Regions from separate parts of the Ruicaihuangia jiafui genome, predicted to be linked through region 2. Evidence: predicted binding sites of a transcription regulator. Region 2 holds the regulator's gene; the other holds the start of a gene.
What was found. Region 2 encodes LexA, which represses DNA repair genes until DNA is damaged. Its sites were predicted from a motif close to TCGAACANNTGTTCGA; they were not measured.
Positions count from the first base shown of each region.

Region 1 (7,876 bases), 370 kb from region 2:
TCACTGTCCCGCTGGGTGATCCAGAGCCGGTCGTAGTGGTCCTTGATGTGCGGTGCCGACACCACGATCTCACCGGTCACGTTGGCCGCATCGGTGAGCGGCCCGGACGCGGCGCCGGTCTCGTCGAGTGGGCTGATCCGGATGGTGGCGGATCCGGCGGCGGCGCCGACGCAGACTCCGCCGGCGTCGGTGCTCTCACTGTCGGATTCGAGGATGCCCTCGAGCGTGATGTCGGTGAGCAGCAGCCCCTCGGTCATGCCGTATGGGGTGTGCACGGTCGCCGACGGCAGCAGAGCGGAGACCTGCTCGAGTAGCGGCAGCGACAGCGGTGCGCCCGCCGAGAGCAGCGTGTGCACGCCGGCGAGGGTGACGCGTTGCCAATCGGTGAGGCTGTCCGCGGTGGCGACGACGTTCATCAGGGCGGCGGGCGAGGCGAAGATGACGTCCGCATCGGCCGCGCGGGTGGCGTCGGCAACCGCGCCGGCGGTGAGCGTGCCGGGCGAGGTGACGTCCATATCGGGACTGACGGATGTTGCGCCGAGGGCCGGCCCGAGCAGCGCGAACGGGGCGAAGCCCGCGACCAGTCCGCTGCCGACGGTCAGTCCGAACTGGGCGGACAGGGTTTCGCTGAGCGCGCCCAGCTGGCGGTGCGTGTACGCGACGCCCTTCGCTGGCCCGGTGGAGCCGGAGGTGAAGAGGATCGCGGCGAGGTCATCCGGCTGCGGCTCCGGCGGGAGCTCGCCGCCCGCGGCACGACCGGCCGCGGCCAGTTGCGACAGGCTCGCCGTCACGCCGAGGGCGCGGGCCGCGGGAGCCGCCAGGCGCGTGGCGGAGAACTTCTGGCCGGGCCAGCCGAGCGCTTTCGCGGCGAGAAGGGCGCGCTGGATTCCGATCACGTGGTCGGGCCAGGCCCCCCGCACCGCGCGGCTGAGGCCGTTCACGCCGAGTCCGGCGTCGGCGACGACCACGATTGCGCCGATGCGGAGGCACGCGTACAGCACCGCGGTCAGGTCGGCGCCGGCGGGAACGAGTACCGAGACCCGGTCGCCGGGGCGCACCCCGTGGGCAACCAGGCCGGCCGCGATCTCCCGCACCCGGCGGGACAGCAGCCGCCAGCTGACCGTGCGCGGGCCGCCGCCGGTGCTCGGCGCCATCTCCACGAGCGCGGTGTCGTTGCTGTCGCGAAGCCGGTCGAGGTAGGACCAGAGCGGTGCGGGAGCCGGTGCCTGTGCGTCGCCGACATCCGGTGTCGCGTCATGACCTGCCGCGGACGCCGTCTCGGGGGTGTTCGTGAGCACCCGCTCCGACAGCCATTGCAGCACCACCGGCGCGAAGTCGATGTCTTCGGCGATCAGGTGCCCGGCGCCCTCGAAGCGGTGCACGTCGGCGTGCGGCATCCGGTTCACCAGGTCGGCGAGGTAACGGTCGCTGAACACGGGGTCTTTCGGGCCCCAGAGCAGCAGCGCGGGCACCTGCAGCCGGCTGACTCCGGTGGCCACACGTTCCAGCTCGGGGAAGCTCCGGTGCCGCTCGTCGACGGGGATGTCGGCGACGAAGGCGCCGATGCCGCGGCGGCGCTCGGCGGTGGCGTACGGGGCGGCGTATGCGGCCCGCACCTCGGGTGAGAGCGCGGGCTGCGCCAGCGACAGGGTGACGTTCAGGAAGGCGGGCGTCTGCACGGTGCTGCCGGCGAGCAGGGACCGCTTCAGCGCGAGTCGCAGTGGGGCCGGGATCGGGGCATCGGTCGGCTGGTGCACCGCGGTGTTCAGCGCCATTACGCCGGCGAGGAGCTGCGGATGCCGCGTGGCCCAGCCCAGCGAGATCACCCCGCCCCAGTCGTGTCCCATCGTGACGACCGGGCCGTCGAGGCCGAGGGCGTCGGTGAGGGCGCCGAGATCGCCGATGCGGTCCGACAGGGTAAGCGTACGGCCGGTGCGTTCCGAGTAGCCCATCTCGAGCTGGTCGACGGCGATGACCCGCCAGGCGGGGCCGCCCGCCTCCGCCTGCGCGGTCGCGGCGGAGACGAGGCTTCGCCACAGGTAGGACCAGGTGGGGTTGCCGTGCACGGCGAGGATGGTGCCGACCGGGGTGGCGCCGAGTGCGGCGAGCGGCTCGGCGTTGTCGAGCAGGTGCCAGCGGTGCTCGGCGGCCGCGGGGTGCTCGAGCTCCGCGCCATCCGGAACCGTGACAAAACGGGAGAAACGGGGGTCGAGCCCGGGAAGGCCGAGCGGGGACAGCTGCCCGGCAGTCACCAGACGATCTCCGTCATTGCCGTGTTCAGGCCGGAGCCGACGCCCATGCAGAGCACACGGTCGCCGCGGCGCAGGTGCTTCGCCTCGGCGGCGAGCGTCATCGGCAGCGACGCGGGTCCGACGTTGCCCCAGGTCGGGTAGGTGATCGGCACCCGTTTCGGGTCGAGCCCTGCGGCCTTGATGATGCCGTTGGTGTGCACCGATGACACCTGGTGGGTGATGTAGCGGTCCATCTTCGACCAGTCCCACTCGGTCTTGGCTTCTTCCCAGGCGGCCAGCACCAGGTCCATGCCGTTCGCCAGCAGGCGTTTGGCGTCGGTGAACATGCCCTTCACGTCGCCGACGCAGAGGTTGTGGTGCTCGGTGGCGGCGCGGGTGACGCCGCCGAGGATGCGGTGGCCTTCGGGGTGCAGGTCGGCGGGTCCCATCACGGCCGCCGCGGCGCCGGAGCCGAGCGTGAGGCTGGCGAATTCCTCGATGAACTCGTCCTTGGTCAGCTCGTCGCCGGAGAGTCGTTCCAGCGTGTTGACGTGCAGCTCGTCGGCGTCTTCACCGTCGACGATCACCGCGTACTTGATCTGTCCGCCTTCGATCAGCTGCGCGGCGAGGCTCATCCCGTTCACGAAGCCGAGGCAGGCGTTGGTGATGTCGAAGTTCATCGCGGATGACGGCAGTCCGAGGCTGTGGTGAATGCCGACCGCAACCGAGGGTTCCAGGTGCTGGCGGGTCACGGAGGTGTTGATCAGCAGTCCCACCTCGGACGGGTCGATCTTGGCGTCCGCGATCGCCTTGCGCGCAGCATGCGCAGCCGCCTCATCGAAGCTCATGCTGGAGTCCCACTGGCGGCGCTCATGCACGCCGGCCACGCGCTGCAGCAGCCGCTTGGGCAGGTGAAGTCGCTTGAGCGACGCGCTGAGTTTGCGGTCGATTTCGTCGGACGTCACAACGACCGGTGCCATCGTTGCCGCTATCGCAAGGAGGGAGGTGTTGCGGTGTCGTAAGTTCGCGTTGCCGTTCACCTGAATCCTTTTCGCCCCGGCCGTTCGGCTGGGAGATGAAATCAGCCTACGTCGCAGTCCGCTGGGAGTTGGCTGATTGTTTGATGAATGGAACTCGGGTGATTAGGAACCGACTGAGACGACGGGGCTGCCGGTGGAGGTGTCGCTGGCCGGCATCTCGGCGGCGAGGCGGTTGGCCTCTTCGATCAGGGTGGCGACGATCTCGGACTCCGGCACGGTCTTAATGACCTCGCCCTTGACGAAGATCTGGCCCTTGCCGTTGCCGCTGGCGACCCCGAGGTCGGCTTCGCGAGCCTCGCCCGGGCCGTTCACGACGCAGCCCATCACGGCAACGCGCAGCGGGACGCTCATGCCCTCGAGGCCCGCGGTGACCTCGTCGGCGAGCGTGTACACGTCCACCTGGGCGCGGCCGCAGCTCGGGCAGGAGACGATCTCGAGCTTGCGCTCGCGCAGGTTGAGCGACTGCAGGATCTGCAGGCCCACCTTCACCTCTTCGACCGGCGGGGCACTCAGTGAGACGCGGATGGTGTCGCCGATGCCCTCGGAGAGCAGGATGCCGAACGCGGTGGCGCTCTTGATCGTGCCCTGGAAGGCGGGGCCGGCCTCGGTGACGCCGAGGTGCAGCGGCCAGTCGCCGCGTTCGGCGAGGAGCCGGTAGGCCTTCACCATGATGATCGGGTCATTGTGCTTGACCGAGATCTTGAAGTCGTGGAAGTCGTGCTCCTCGAACAGGCTCGCCTCCCAGACGGCGCTCTCGACGAGCGCCTCGGGGGTGGCCTTGCCGTACTTCTGCAGCAGGCGAGGGTCGAGCGATCCGGCGTTCACGCCGATCCGGATGCTGACGCCTGCCTCTTTGGCGCGCTTCGCGATCTCGCCGACCTGGTCGTCGAATTTGCGGATGTTGCCCGGGTTGACCCGCACGGCGGCGCAGCCGGCGTCGATCGCCGCGTACACGTAGTTCGGCTGGAAGTGGATGTCGGCGATCACCGGGATCTGGCTCTTCTTAGCGATGATCGGCAGCGCTTCGGCGTCGTCACGGCTGGGCACGGCGACGCGCACGATGTCGCATCCGGATGCCGTGAGCTCGGCGATCTGCTGCAGAGTGGCGTTGATGTTCGGGGTGGGTGTCGTGGTCATCGACTGCACGCTCACCGGGGCGTCGCCGCCGACGAGCACCTTGCCCACCTTGATCTGCCGCGTCTTGCGGCGCGGGGCGAGGACTTCGGGGATCTTCGGCATACCGAGATTGACTGCTGGCACGCGCCTAGCTTACGCGCGCCCTCCGTCAGCGCCGCTGTTCGGGGTTCTGCGGGGCGCCACCCGCGGCTCGAGCCTCCTTCGCGCACCGGTCGAGCACGATCCACTGTGTCTTCTCTTCTGCGTCCTCTCCTCCACAAGAAGAACTTTCACGTCTTATCAAATTCAGTAGAACATACCTTCGAATCCTGCGAAAATGGGTGCATGGCCCAGACCACGCTCCCCGACCTCGAGGCGCTGACCGCCGCCCTCGCGGCGGTCGCGGTGCTGTCGGTGGAGCAGGCCGTCCTGGGCGCGCTGTCCGATGACCGGTTGCTGGACTGGCAGGCCGGCTATGCCGAGCTGACCCGCTCGGTGCAGGTCCGCAGTGCCGCGGTGGTCGGCGAGATCGCCCGCCGCTCGGCACCGGAGCTCGGCCACGACGGGCTGGCGCAGCGCACCGGGCACCGCACCGCGGAGAAGTTCGTGGCCGCCACCACCGGGGTGACCGAGGCCGAGGCCAGAACCCTGGTCAGCGTCGGCGCGATCATGGTGAACGCGGCCGAGACCGATGCCGGCGACCCCACCACGGAGCGGTCGTTCAAGCAGTCCCGGCCCTGGCTGGACGAGGTCGGCCGGGCGGTGGCCCGCGACGAGCTGTCGGTGGCGAAGGCCGAGGCGATCCGCAACGGCCTGGGCGACCTGCCGGCCGAGCAGCCCGCCGCTGCCGCCGGCACCGACCCCGGCGCTGCTCCTGGCGCTGCTGCGGGCGGGGTGACGGCGGCCGATCTGGCCGGGGCGGTGCTGCGGTTACTCGCCGAGGCACCGGAGCTGTCCGCCGACCGGCTCTACCGGCGGGCCCGCGAGCTCCGCGACGAACTCGACGCGGCCGGCATCCTGGACCGGGAACGGGCCCTGCACCAGGCGCGCAGCATCCGCCGCTACCGGCAACCGGACGGGATGACCCGCTACGTGATCACCGCCGACCCGGAAAACGCCGAGCTGATCGATCAGACCATCGACGCCCTCACCTCCCCCAAACGCGGCGGCCCCCGGTTCGTGACCCCGGCCGACCTGGCCCGGGCCGAGGCCATCGAGGCCGACCCGCGCTCCCCGGAACAGCTCGCCTTCGACGGCTTCCTCGCCCTGCTGCAGCTGGGCATCGACGCCGACCCCGGACAGATCTGCGGCAGCCGCAAACCCGCCGTCCGCCTGCTGGTCGCCGAAACCGAACTGCAAAAAACCGACGGCCGCGGCTGGATCGAGGGACAGAAGGTCCCGGTGTCGATGCAGACCATCACCCGGGCCATGTGCGAGGCCGGAGTGGTGCCGATCAGCTTCGGCGACGACGGCCAATCGCTCCGCCTCGGCCGCGAACAACGCCTGTTCAACCCGAAACAACGACTGGTCCTCGCCGCCCGAGACGGCGGCTGCATGTGGCCGGACTGCGACCGCCCCGCCTCCTGGTGCGAAGCCCACCACATCGACGAATGGGACCGCGACCACGGGCTGACCGACGTCGAGAACGGCATCCTGCTCTGCCGACATCACCACCTGCTGCTCCACGACCACGGCTGGAGCATCACCCGCGCCCACGGACAGTACTGGCTAATCCCACCCGCCTCGGTCGACCCGCAACAAAAACCCCGACCCATGCCCTCCCGCAGCCAAGCACTCGCCGACCTACAACAACGCCCGGCATGAGCACCCGACCGGCCAACCAGCCCACCGGCATGAGCCCCGGACCGACAAGCCGGACGACCGCGCTGGCCCCGTCCAGCCGGCCGACCGCGCGACCGGCACCAGGCATCCACGCCGCCTTGTTGTTCTGGCCGTCCGCGTCTCGCCTGCTGTCCTCACCCTCGTCGCCGTCTGGGCCGACTTCTTGCCGTCCTCGTGTGGCCATGCTCGACGTCCTAGCCAGCGTCGTCGTTCTGGCCATCCTCGACGTCGTTGCCGCCCTCGCGGTCCAGGCAGTCCTGGCCATCCTTGTCCCGCTGACGGTCCTTGCTACCCGCGCGCGCCCTACAGTCCTCGCCGCTCTGGAAGGTCGCTCGGCTGCCGAAGGCCGGCTACTCCGCGACGCGCTCTCGCACGCCGATGTGCGCGTGCAGCGCCTCGTCGAACACCTCGGGGTACTCCAGGTGCGGCGAGTGGCCGCAATCGTCGAGCGCCAGTTCGCGGTATTCGCCGCCATGCGCCTGGTACTGCTCAAGCACCGCACGGGTCTGCAGGATCATCGGCTGCGACGGCGCCACCTCGTCACCCGGCCAACCCGGGATGGCACCGATCTTTCCCAGCACGTTCAGGTCGTAGAACGAGTTGTCCCCAACGATGGCGTCATCCACCCCGCGCACCCACAGGATCGGCGGCTTCGACTCAAGGTCGACAATCCCGGTCACATTGAAGTGCACCGGCGACATCGTGTTCAGGATGCCGCGCCCTCCCGCCGCGAAGCCCGGCCAGCTCTCCGACGGCACCGAGTCGCCCGGGTAGTTGCCCGGACCGGTCTTCGTCGACAGCATCGACTCCACCCAGATGTCCTCGTATGGCAGGTTCTCCGGATGCTTCACGTAGGTGGTGCGGTACACGACCCGCGGCGAGGTGGGGCCCTCATCCGAGGTGTCACGCGCCTCAAGCCTGGCCACGAAGTCGGGGTTCGTTCCCCCTCCACCGGTACCCGCGCCATCCGTGGTGAGCGGTCGGCCGTTCTCGCCCACCGTTCCGCCGAACCCGTACGGCGACACCGGTGCGATCACGGTCAGCGTCTGCACCGAAGGGCCATGGTCGAGCAGGTACTGGAACGTGACTCCGGCGCCCATGCTCCAGCCCACGAAGTGCGCCCGATCGATGCCGAGCTCCTCCAACACGGAGGCCACGTCATCCGAGTAGTCGCGCAATCCCCGCGTCGCGTCGACCGGCAACGTCTGGCTGTCACCGAAGCCGCGCAGGTCGATCGCGATGCCGCGGATGTCGTCGGGTAACGCCAGCAGCGTCGGCTGCCAGAACAGCGACGACGACACGTTTCCGTGGATGAACACCACGGTCTCGGCGTCGCCTTGCCCGGGCCTCTCGAGCACGTTCGCGGTGAGCCGATCGGTGGTAACCGACCGCTGGGTGATGCCATCGAACAGGGTTGCAACCATGGAACTCTCCTTCGTCATTGAAGAACCGTGAGTTAGCCGAAAATGCTAGTGCGCGCGCCCTCTGACCAGCATTTTCGGCTAACTCAGGGACGTTCGCGGTTGAAACAACTGGGTCAGGATGCCGCGGCGAACTCTTTCGCGTTGATCAGCGGCGGCTCGGTGGCGTCGATCACCGTCTGCACGTCGACACCGGGCGCCAGCTCGCGCAGCACCAGTCCCTGCT
Region 1 is NZ_CP061771.1:836,389-844,264, reverse strand. It holds gene HCT51_RS04040 (alpha/beta fold hydrolase) at 1-2,252, opposite strand, end outside; gene HCT51_RS04035 (3-oxoacyl-ACP synthase III) at 2,249-3,277, opposite strand; gene ispG (flavodoxin-dependent (E)-4-hydroxy-3-methylbut-2-enyl-diphosphate synthase) at 3,374-4,531, opposite strand; gene HCT51_RS04025 (HNH endonuclease signature motif containing protein) at 4,733-6,211, shown strand; gene HCT51_RS04020 (alpha/beta fold hydrolase) at 6,580-7,653, opposite strand; gene HCT51_RS04015 (CoA transferase subunit B) at 7,767-7,876, opposite strand, start outside.
Region 1: the regulator LexA is predicted to act here: its motif matches at 4,698-4,713, upstream of HCT51_RS04025 (HNH endonuclease signature motif containing protein).

Region 2 (7,876 bases):
GCGTCACCGCCAGCCGGGCAATCGGCTACGCGCAGGCGATCGCGCAGATTCGTGGCGACCTGTCCGAAGCGGACGCCATCGAACAGACCGCATCGCTCACCCGGCGATACGCCCGGCGCCAGGTCAGCTGGTTCAAGCGATACGCGCACACCCACTGGCTTGATTACGACGACCCGGCCCGCGTCGAGGCCGCGCTCAACGCCGCCAACTACGATTGAGCGCGTGACCACTCTGCACTTCACCAAGGGCCACGGCACGGGCAACGACTTCGTGCTGTTCGCCGACCCCGACGGCCAAATAGACCTGACGCCTGATCAGATCGCGGCAATCGCCGACCGCCACTTCGGTGTGGGCGGCGACGGTGTGATCCGCGCGGTGAAGTCCCGGAACCTCGCCGACGGCGCCGACGCCCTCGCCGAGGACGACGGGGCCGAATGGTTCATGGACTACTACAACGCGGACGGCAGCATCGCCGAGATGTGCGGCAACGGCATCCGCGTGTTCGCGCGCTTCCTCTTCGACAACGGGCTCGCCGAACTCGCGCCCGGTGACACCATGGCGATCGGCACCCGCGCGGGCGTGCGTGACCTGCAGCGCAACCACACCGGATTCCAGGTCGACCTCGGCCGCTGGCAACTCGATGGCGGAGAACCGCTGGTGCGGGCGAAGAACCTGCCGGTAGCCCGGCCCGGCCTCGGCATCAGCGTGGGCAACCCGCACGTGGTGGTCGCGCTCGCGAGCGACGACGAACTGCAAAGCGCCGACCTCACATACATCCCCGTCCTCGACCCGCCAGCGCCGAACGGCGCCAACGTCGAATTCGTGGTGCCGAGCGACCCGCTGGTAAAAGACGGCGTCGGACAGATCCGGATGCGCGTGCACGAGCGCGGCGTGGGGGAGACCCTGAGCTGCGGCACCGGTGCCGCGGCGGCGGCGCTCGCCACCCGGCACTGGGCAGGTTCTGGCGCGCCTAACCAGTGGAAGGTCGAGGTTCCCGGCGGAACCGTGGGCGTGCGGATGTTCCCGACCGAGGACGGAGAGCACGTCTCGCTGAGCGGGCCCGCGGAGCTGGTCTACGAGGGCACCCTGACGATCTAGCTACCGCTTGCGCGCCCGCAGCACCCGGAAGCCCTTGTTCGTCGCGGCCTTGGTGAAGCTGTAGTCGTCAGGGAACGTCGTCTGCAGCCAGCGGTGCAGCGAGTCGGAGCCGAGGTTCTTGGCAACCACCATCCACGCGTCGGCGTCGTGCTCCAACCGGGGCAGCCAGAGCTGCAACATGTTGTGCAGCTCGTCCTTGCCGACCCGGATCGGCGGGTTCGACCAGATGGTCATGAACCGGATGTCGTCGGGAACATCTTCCGGGCGGACCGCGTTGACATTGGTGGCGCCGACCGCGTCGGCGTTCCGCCGCACCAGGTCGAGCGCACGCTCGTTGACATCCACCGCCCACACGGTGGCGCGAGGTGACAGCAGAGCCAGGGTGAGCGTGATCGGCCCCCAGCCGGCACCGAGATCGAGCAGATTTCCGCCGGGAGGAGGCGCGGGCGTGTTGGCCAGCAGCACTTGGGTTCCGACGTCAATACGATCGGGGCTGAAGATGCCGCTGGCGGTGGTCAGCTCATAGGTTTCCCCGGCGAGGCGGGCGTGGAAATGACGCAGATTGGCCTCGCTCGCGGGCATCTGGGAAAAGTAATGCTCGGTGGCCATGCAGAGAAACTTACCGAATACCAAGGAACTAGGGTTAAGCCAATGACTGATGACTTGTCGCCCGACGACGGCCAGAGCGCCGTTGACCGCGTCCTCGCCGCTGAGGGCAGCCGCGCCGCAGGCTACACGCGGTTCGGATCCGGCCGCGCCACGGCGCTGAACGCCACCGACAACTACGTGGGATCGGCCGACGGCGACCAGTTCGAGCGCGAGGACCGGGCAGCGCTTCGTCGCGTGCAGGGCCTGTCGACGGAACTGGAAGACGTCACAGAGGTTGAGTACCGGCAGCTGCGGCTCGAGAACGTCGTACTCATCGGGATCTACTCGAGCGGGTCGCTCGACGACGCCGAGAACTCGCTGCGCGAACTGTCCGCCCTGGCCGAAACCGCGGGCGCCGTCGTGCTCGACGGGCTACTGCAACGTCGGCCGCATCCCGACCCCAGCACCTACCTCGGTAAGGGCAAGGCGCAGGAATTGGCCGACATTGTGCGCGCCGTCGGCGCCGACACCGTCATCGCAGACACCGAGCTGGCCCCGAGCCAGCGCCGTGCGCTGGAGGATGTCGTGAAGGTGAAGGTGATCGACCGCACCGCCGTCATCCTCGACATCTTCAGCCAGCACGCGAAGAGCCGAGAGGGCAAGGCCCAGGTGGAGCTGGCGCAGCTCGAATACCTGCTTCCCCGACTGCGTGGCTGGGGTGAGTCGATGAGCCGGCAGGCCGGTGGACAGGTCGGTGGCGCCGGCGCCGGAATGGGCAGCCGCGGACCCGGTGAAACCAAGATCGAACTGGACCGCCGCCGCATCCACACCCGGATGGCGCGGCTGCGCAAGCAGATCAAGGGATTCTCGCCCGCCCGAGAGGCCAAGCGGGCCAACCGTGGACGCTTCGAAGTGCCGAGCGTCGCCATCGCCGGCTACACCAACGCCGGCAAATCCAGCCTGCTCAACCGCATCACCCAGGCCGGGGTGCTCGTGGAGAACGCCCTGTTCGCCACCCTCGACGCCACCGTGCGACGCAGCCGCACCCCCGACGGCCGGCTGTACACCCTCGCCGACACTGTCGGATTCGTGCGCAACCTGCCGCACCAGTTGGTGGAGGCGTTCCGCTCCACCCTCGAAGAGGTCAAACAGTCCGACATCATCGTGCACGTCGTCGATGGCTCACACCCGGATCCGGGCAGTCAGATCGCCACGGTGCGCGATGTGATCGGCGAGATCGATGCCCGCGACATCCCGGAGATCCTGGTCTTCAACAAGGCCGACCTGATCGATGACGACCAGCGCCTGCTGCTGCGCGGACTGCAACCCGACGCGATCTTCGTCTCGGCGCGCACGGGCGAGGGCATCGACGAACTGCAGCGGCGGATCGCCGAGGTGCTGCCCGCGCCCGAGGTCGAGGTCACGCTGCTCGTACCGTACGACAGGGGCGACGTCATTTCGCGCCTTCACGTGCAGGGCAGAGTGCTGAAGACGGAGTACCTGGAAAAAGGCACCAGAGTGCGGGCGCTGGTTCACCCATCACGGGTGGACGCGCTCACCGACTTCGTCGAGCACCGCGGCTGAGCGGCCCCGCCGCTCGGTGACCGGGTCGGCGGGATCCGCCGGTCAGACCGACCGGAGCACCGCCACGACCTTGCCCAGCACCTCGGCGAAGTCGCCGAGGATCGGCTCGAAGTTGGAGTTGCGCGGCAATAGCCAGGTGTGACCGTCGCGCTGCCGGAACACCTTGACGGTGGCCTCCGAATCGAGCATCGCTGCCACTATGTCGCCGTTCTCGGCCGTCTTCTGCTGTCGCACCACAACCCAGTCGCCGTCACAGATCGCGGCGTCGATCATCGAGTCGCCCACCACCTTGAGGATGAACAGATCACCCTTGCCGACCAGCTGGCGGGGGAGGGGGAACACCTCTTCGATCTGCTGCTCCGCGGTGATCGGGATGCCGGCCGCGATGCGGCCGACCATCGGAACCATGGCGGCGTCGCCGAATGGGGCAGCGGACTCGGTCGGCTCCTCCGATCCTGGCAGGTCGATCAGCACTTCGAGGGCGCGCGGACGGTTGGCGTCGCGGCGCAAATACCCGCTCAACTCGAGCTGATTCAGCTGATGCGTGACGCTGGACAGTGAGGCGAGGCCTACGGCGTCGCCGATCTCGCGCATGCTCGGCGGATAGCCGTGCTGCGCGACCGAGCGCTGAATGAACTCCAGCACCGCGAGCTGCTTCTCGCTGAGACTCTTCCGGCGGCGCGTGCGGCGCTCCGGCTGCTTGCTGTCGTCCATCCGTGCCCCTTTCGACCGACTCATTCGACTGATCCACATCGAATGTCGGTGGTGCCTGATTGCCTGTGTTCAGACAATCGAAACTGTATCCAGCATTCGGGCCGTAGGCAAACATCTGTTCTAGTGTGTCGGGCCGTCACCAGCCGCATCGGTGACAGATGAATTCTTCACAGAAAACGATTGACACTTCGAACATTCGAAAGTATGTTCGGAACACAGCTTCGCATCCGGCGCTCCCGGCCGAGCGCCGGATGCGAGCTGGCCAGCATCGCCCCAGCACCGGAGCGAACAAGCACCACCGGAGAGAAGGAGTAGTAATGAGCACCGCACTGATCGGCACCACACCCCGCCCCACCACGGTGGTCCGCTCCCGCCTGCGACTGACCCGACGAGGTCGGGTCGTGTTCACTGCTCTGGCCTCGCTTCCCCTCGTGGTCGGCGCGCTCGTCGTCTCGTTGAACGGCGGCGGAGCCGTCGCCACGACGGATGCCTCGATTCCGTCATTCGAGTACGTGACCGTGGGCGCCGGCGAATCGCTGTGGGGCCTGGCCGAGTCACTCGCGCCGAGCGCCGACCCGCGCGACGTGATCACCGACATCCTCTCGCTCAACCAACTGAGCATCGGCGACGTGCATCCCGGCGTGCAGCTCGCCTTGCCCGAGGTGTACTCGAACGCCGCCCAGTTCTCCAACGCTGCGCCTTCTCAGTAAGCCCCGTGGCGACGACGCCCACCGAGCGGGTTCTAAAATAGCTCAGTGACTTCTCTCGCTGACCTCCCCATCCGCGACGACCTGCGCGGTCAGACGCCATACGGCGCCCCGCAGAAGCGAGTGCCCATCGCACTCAACGTCAACGAGAACACGCATCCGATCCCCGAGGATGTGGCGCAGGACATCGTCGAGCGGATCGCGCAGGCGATCCTCACGATCAACCGCTACCCCGACCGCGAGTTCACCGAGCTGCGGGACAGCCTCGCCGGCTACCTCGGCCACGGGCTGACCCGCGACAACGTCTGGGCCGCGAACGGCTCCAACGAGGTGCTGCAGCAGATCCTGCAGGCCTTCGGCGGTCCGGGACGCAGCCTGCTCGCCTTCCCGCCCACCTACTCGATGCACTCCATCCTCGCCACGAGCACCGGAACACGCTGGCTCGAAGGCGAGCGGGATGCGGAGTTCGAGATTTTCCCCGCCACCGCGGTGCGGGCCATCACCGAGCAGCGGCCAGACATCGTCTTCTTCTGCTCGCCGAACAACCCGACTGGCACCCCCGTCTCGCTCGAGACCATCGCGGCCGCCTATGACGCCACCGACGGCATCGTCGTGGTCGATGAGGCCTATGCCGAGTTCGCCCCCACCGGCGAGCCGACGGCGCTCACCCTGCTGCCCGGCCGCCCGCGGCTGATCGTCTCGCGCACCATGAGCAAGGCCTTCGCCTTCGCCGGCGCGCGGCTCGGCTACCTTGCGGCCGACCCGGCGATCGCCGACGCGATGCGACTGGTGCGCCTGCCGTACCACCTGTCCGCCTTGACCCAGGCTGCCGCCAACGCCGCGCTCGCGCACGCCGACGAGATGCTCGCCATGGTCGACGACATCAAGGCGCAACGCGATCGCATCGTGCGCGAGCTGACCGCGCTGGGCTACCACGCGTACACCAGCTGGTCCAACTTCGTACTGTTCGGGGGAGTGGACGACCCGAACGCGGTATTCGAGACGCTGTTGGCCGAGGGCATCCTGATCCGCGATCTCGCCATCGACGGGCACCTGCGGGTCAGCGCCGGCACCGAGGCCGAGACAACGGCGTTCCTCGCCGCGATGGCTAGGATCAAGGCATGAACCAAGAGCCCCGCGTCGCCCGGATCGATCGTGCGACCAGTGAGTCGAACATCGAACTCGAACTGAACCTCGATGGCACCGGCACGTCCGAGATCAACACCTCCGTGCCGTTCTTCGACCACATGCTCACCGCATTCTCGAAGCATTCGCTGATCGACCTGACCGTGCGGGCGCACGGCGACGTCGACATCGACGTGCACCACACCGTCGAGGACACCGGCATCGTGCTCGGACAGGCAATCCGTCAGGCGCTCGGCGACAAGGCCGGGATCGCCCGCTACGGCGACGCTCACGTGCCGCTCGACGAAGCGCTCGCCCGTGCCGTGGTCGACGTGTCTGGACGTCCCTACCTGGTGCACAGCGGCGAGCCTGCCGGTTTCGAACACCACCTGATCGGTGGCCACTTCACCGGATCGATGGTGCGTCACGTGTTCGAGGCGATCACGTTCCACGCCGCGCTCACCGTGCACGTCACACTGCTCGCCGGCCGTGACCCGCACCACATCGCCGAAGCGCAGTTCAAGGCCTTCGCCCGCGCCATGCGGCAAGCCATCCAATTCGACGCCCGCGTGAGCGGCGTCCCCTCAACCAAGGGTGCTCTGTAGATCGTGGCCACACCTACCGTCGTCGTCCTCGACTACGGCTCCGGAAACATTCACTCAGCGGCGAAAGCCGTGGAGCGCGCGGGCGCCCGCGTCGAGCTGACCGCCGACCGGGCGAAGGTCGCCGCAGCCGATGGCCTGCTGGTCCCCGGGGTCGGCGCCTTCGCCGCGGTGATGCAGCAACTGCGCGCCGTGCGCGGTGACGAGATGATCGACCGCCGCCTCGCCGGTGGCCGGCCGGTGCTCGGCATCTGTGTGGGCATGCAGGTGCTGTTCGATCGCGGCATCGAACGGGGCATCGACACCGAGGGAATCGGCGAATGGCCAGGCACCGTCACCGAGCTGGAGGCCGACGTGCTCCCGCACATGGGCTGGAACACGGTCGAGGCGCCGGAAGACTCCGCACTGTTCTCTGGTGTCCGCGACGAACGTTTCTACTTCGTGCACTCCAACGCCGCGCAGCGCTGGTCGCTTGACGTGCAGCCTCCGCTGCCGGCCCCGCGGCTGACCTGGGCGACCCACGGCACCCGCTTCCTCGCCGCCGTCGAGAACGGCCCGCTGTGGGCCACCCAGTTCCATCCCGAGAAGTCGGGCGAGCCCGGCATCCGGTTGCTCCGCAACTGGCTGGACAGCCTGTAGGCCGTGCCCGGTCTGGAGGAGTACGATCTTGTGTTTGTGCTTTCTGGCACCACACCCCAACCAAGGACATCATGAGCGAGTTCAATACCACTCCGGCCCTGACCCTGTTGCCGGCCGTCGACGTGGCAGACGGCAAGGCCGTTCGCCTGACGCAGGGCGCGGCGGGCAGTGAAACCAACTACGGCGACCCAGTGGATGCCGCGGAGGCCTGGGTCAGCCAGGGGGCCGAATGGATCCACCTCGTCGACCTCGACGCCGCCTTCGGGCGTGGCAACAACCGCAGCGTCATCAAGCGGGTGATCAAGAACATTCCGCGTTCGGTCAACATTGAGCTGTCCGGTGGCATCCGTGACGACGCCAGCCTCGAGGCCGCACTCGCGACCGGCGCCAAGCGCATCAACCTCGGCACCGCCGCACTGGAGAACCCGGAGTGGGCTGCCCACGTGATCTCGGAGTATGGCGAGGCGATCGCAGTCGGCCTCGACGTACGAGGCACCACCCTGGCCGCACGCGGCTGGACCGAAGAGGGCGGCGACATCTGGACGGTCATGGAGCGGCTCGAGGCCGCAGGATGCAGCCGTTATGTCGTCACCGACGTGACCAAGGATGGCACTCTCAAGGGACCGAACATCCCGTTGCTGGTCGAGGTGCTCGAGCGCACCGACAAGCCGGTGATCGCCTCAGGCGGGGTCGCCAGCCTCGACGACATCGCGGCACTGCGCGAGCTGGTGCCCCAGGGACTTGAAGGCGCCATCGTCGGCAAGGCGCTGTACGCCCAGGCCTTCACGCTGGCCGAGGCGCTCGACGTCGCCGGCAACT
Region 2 is NZ_CP061771.1:1,202,501-1,210,376, forward strand. It holds gene miaA (tRNA (adenosine(37)-N6)-dimethylallyltransferase MiaA) at 1-218, shown strand, start outside; gene dapF (diaminopimelate epimerase) at 223-1,098, shown strand; gene HCT51_RS05770 (class I SAM-dependent methyltransferase) at 1,099-1,707, opposite strand; gene hflX (GTPase HflX) at 1,750-3,270, shown strand; gene lexA (transcriptional repressor LexA) at 3,313-3,984, opposite strand; gene HCT51_RS05785 (hypothetical protein) at 4,302-4,694, shown strand; gene HCT51_RS05790 (histidinol-phosphate transaminase) at 4,740-5,816, shown strand; gene hisB (imidazoleglycerol-phosphate dehydratase HisB) at 5,813-6,421, shown strand; gene hisH (imidazole glycerol phosphate synthase subunit HisH) at 6,425-7,057, shown strand; gene priA (bifunctional 1-(5-phosphoribosyl)-5-((5-phosphoribosylamino)methylideneamino)imidazole-4-carboxamide isomerase/phosphoribosylanthranilate isomerase PriA) at 7,129-7,876, shown strand, end outside.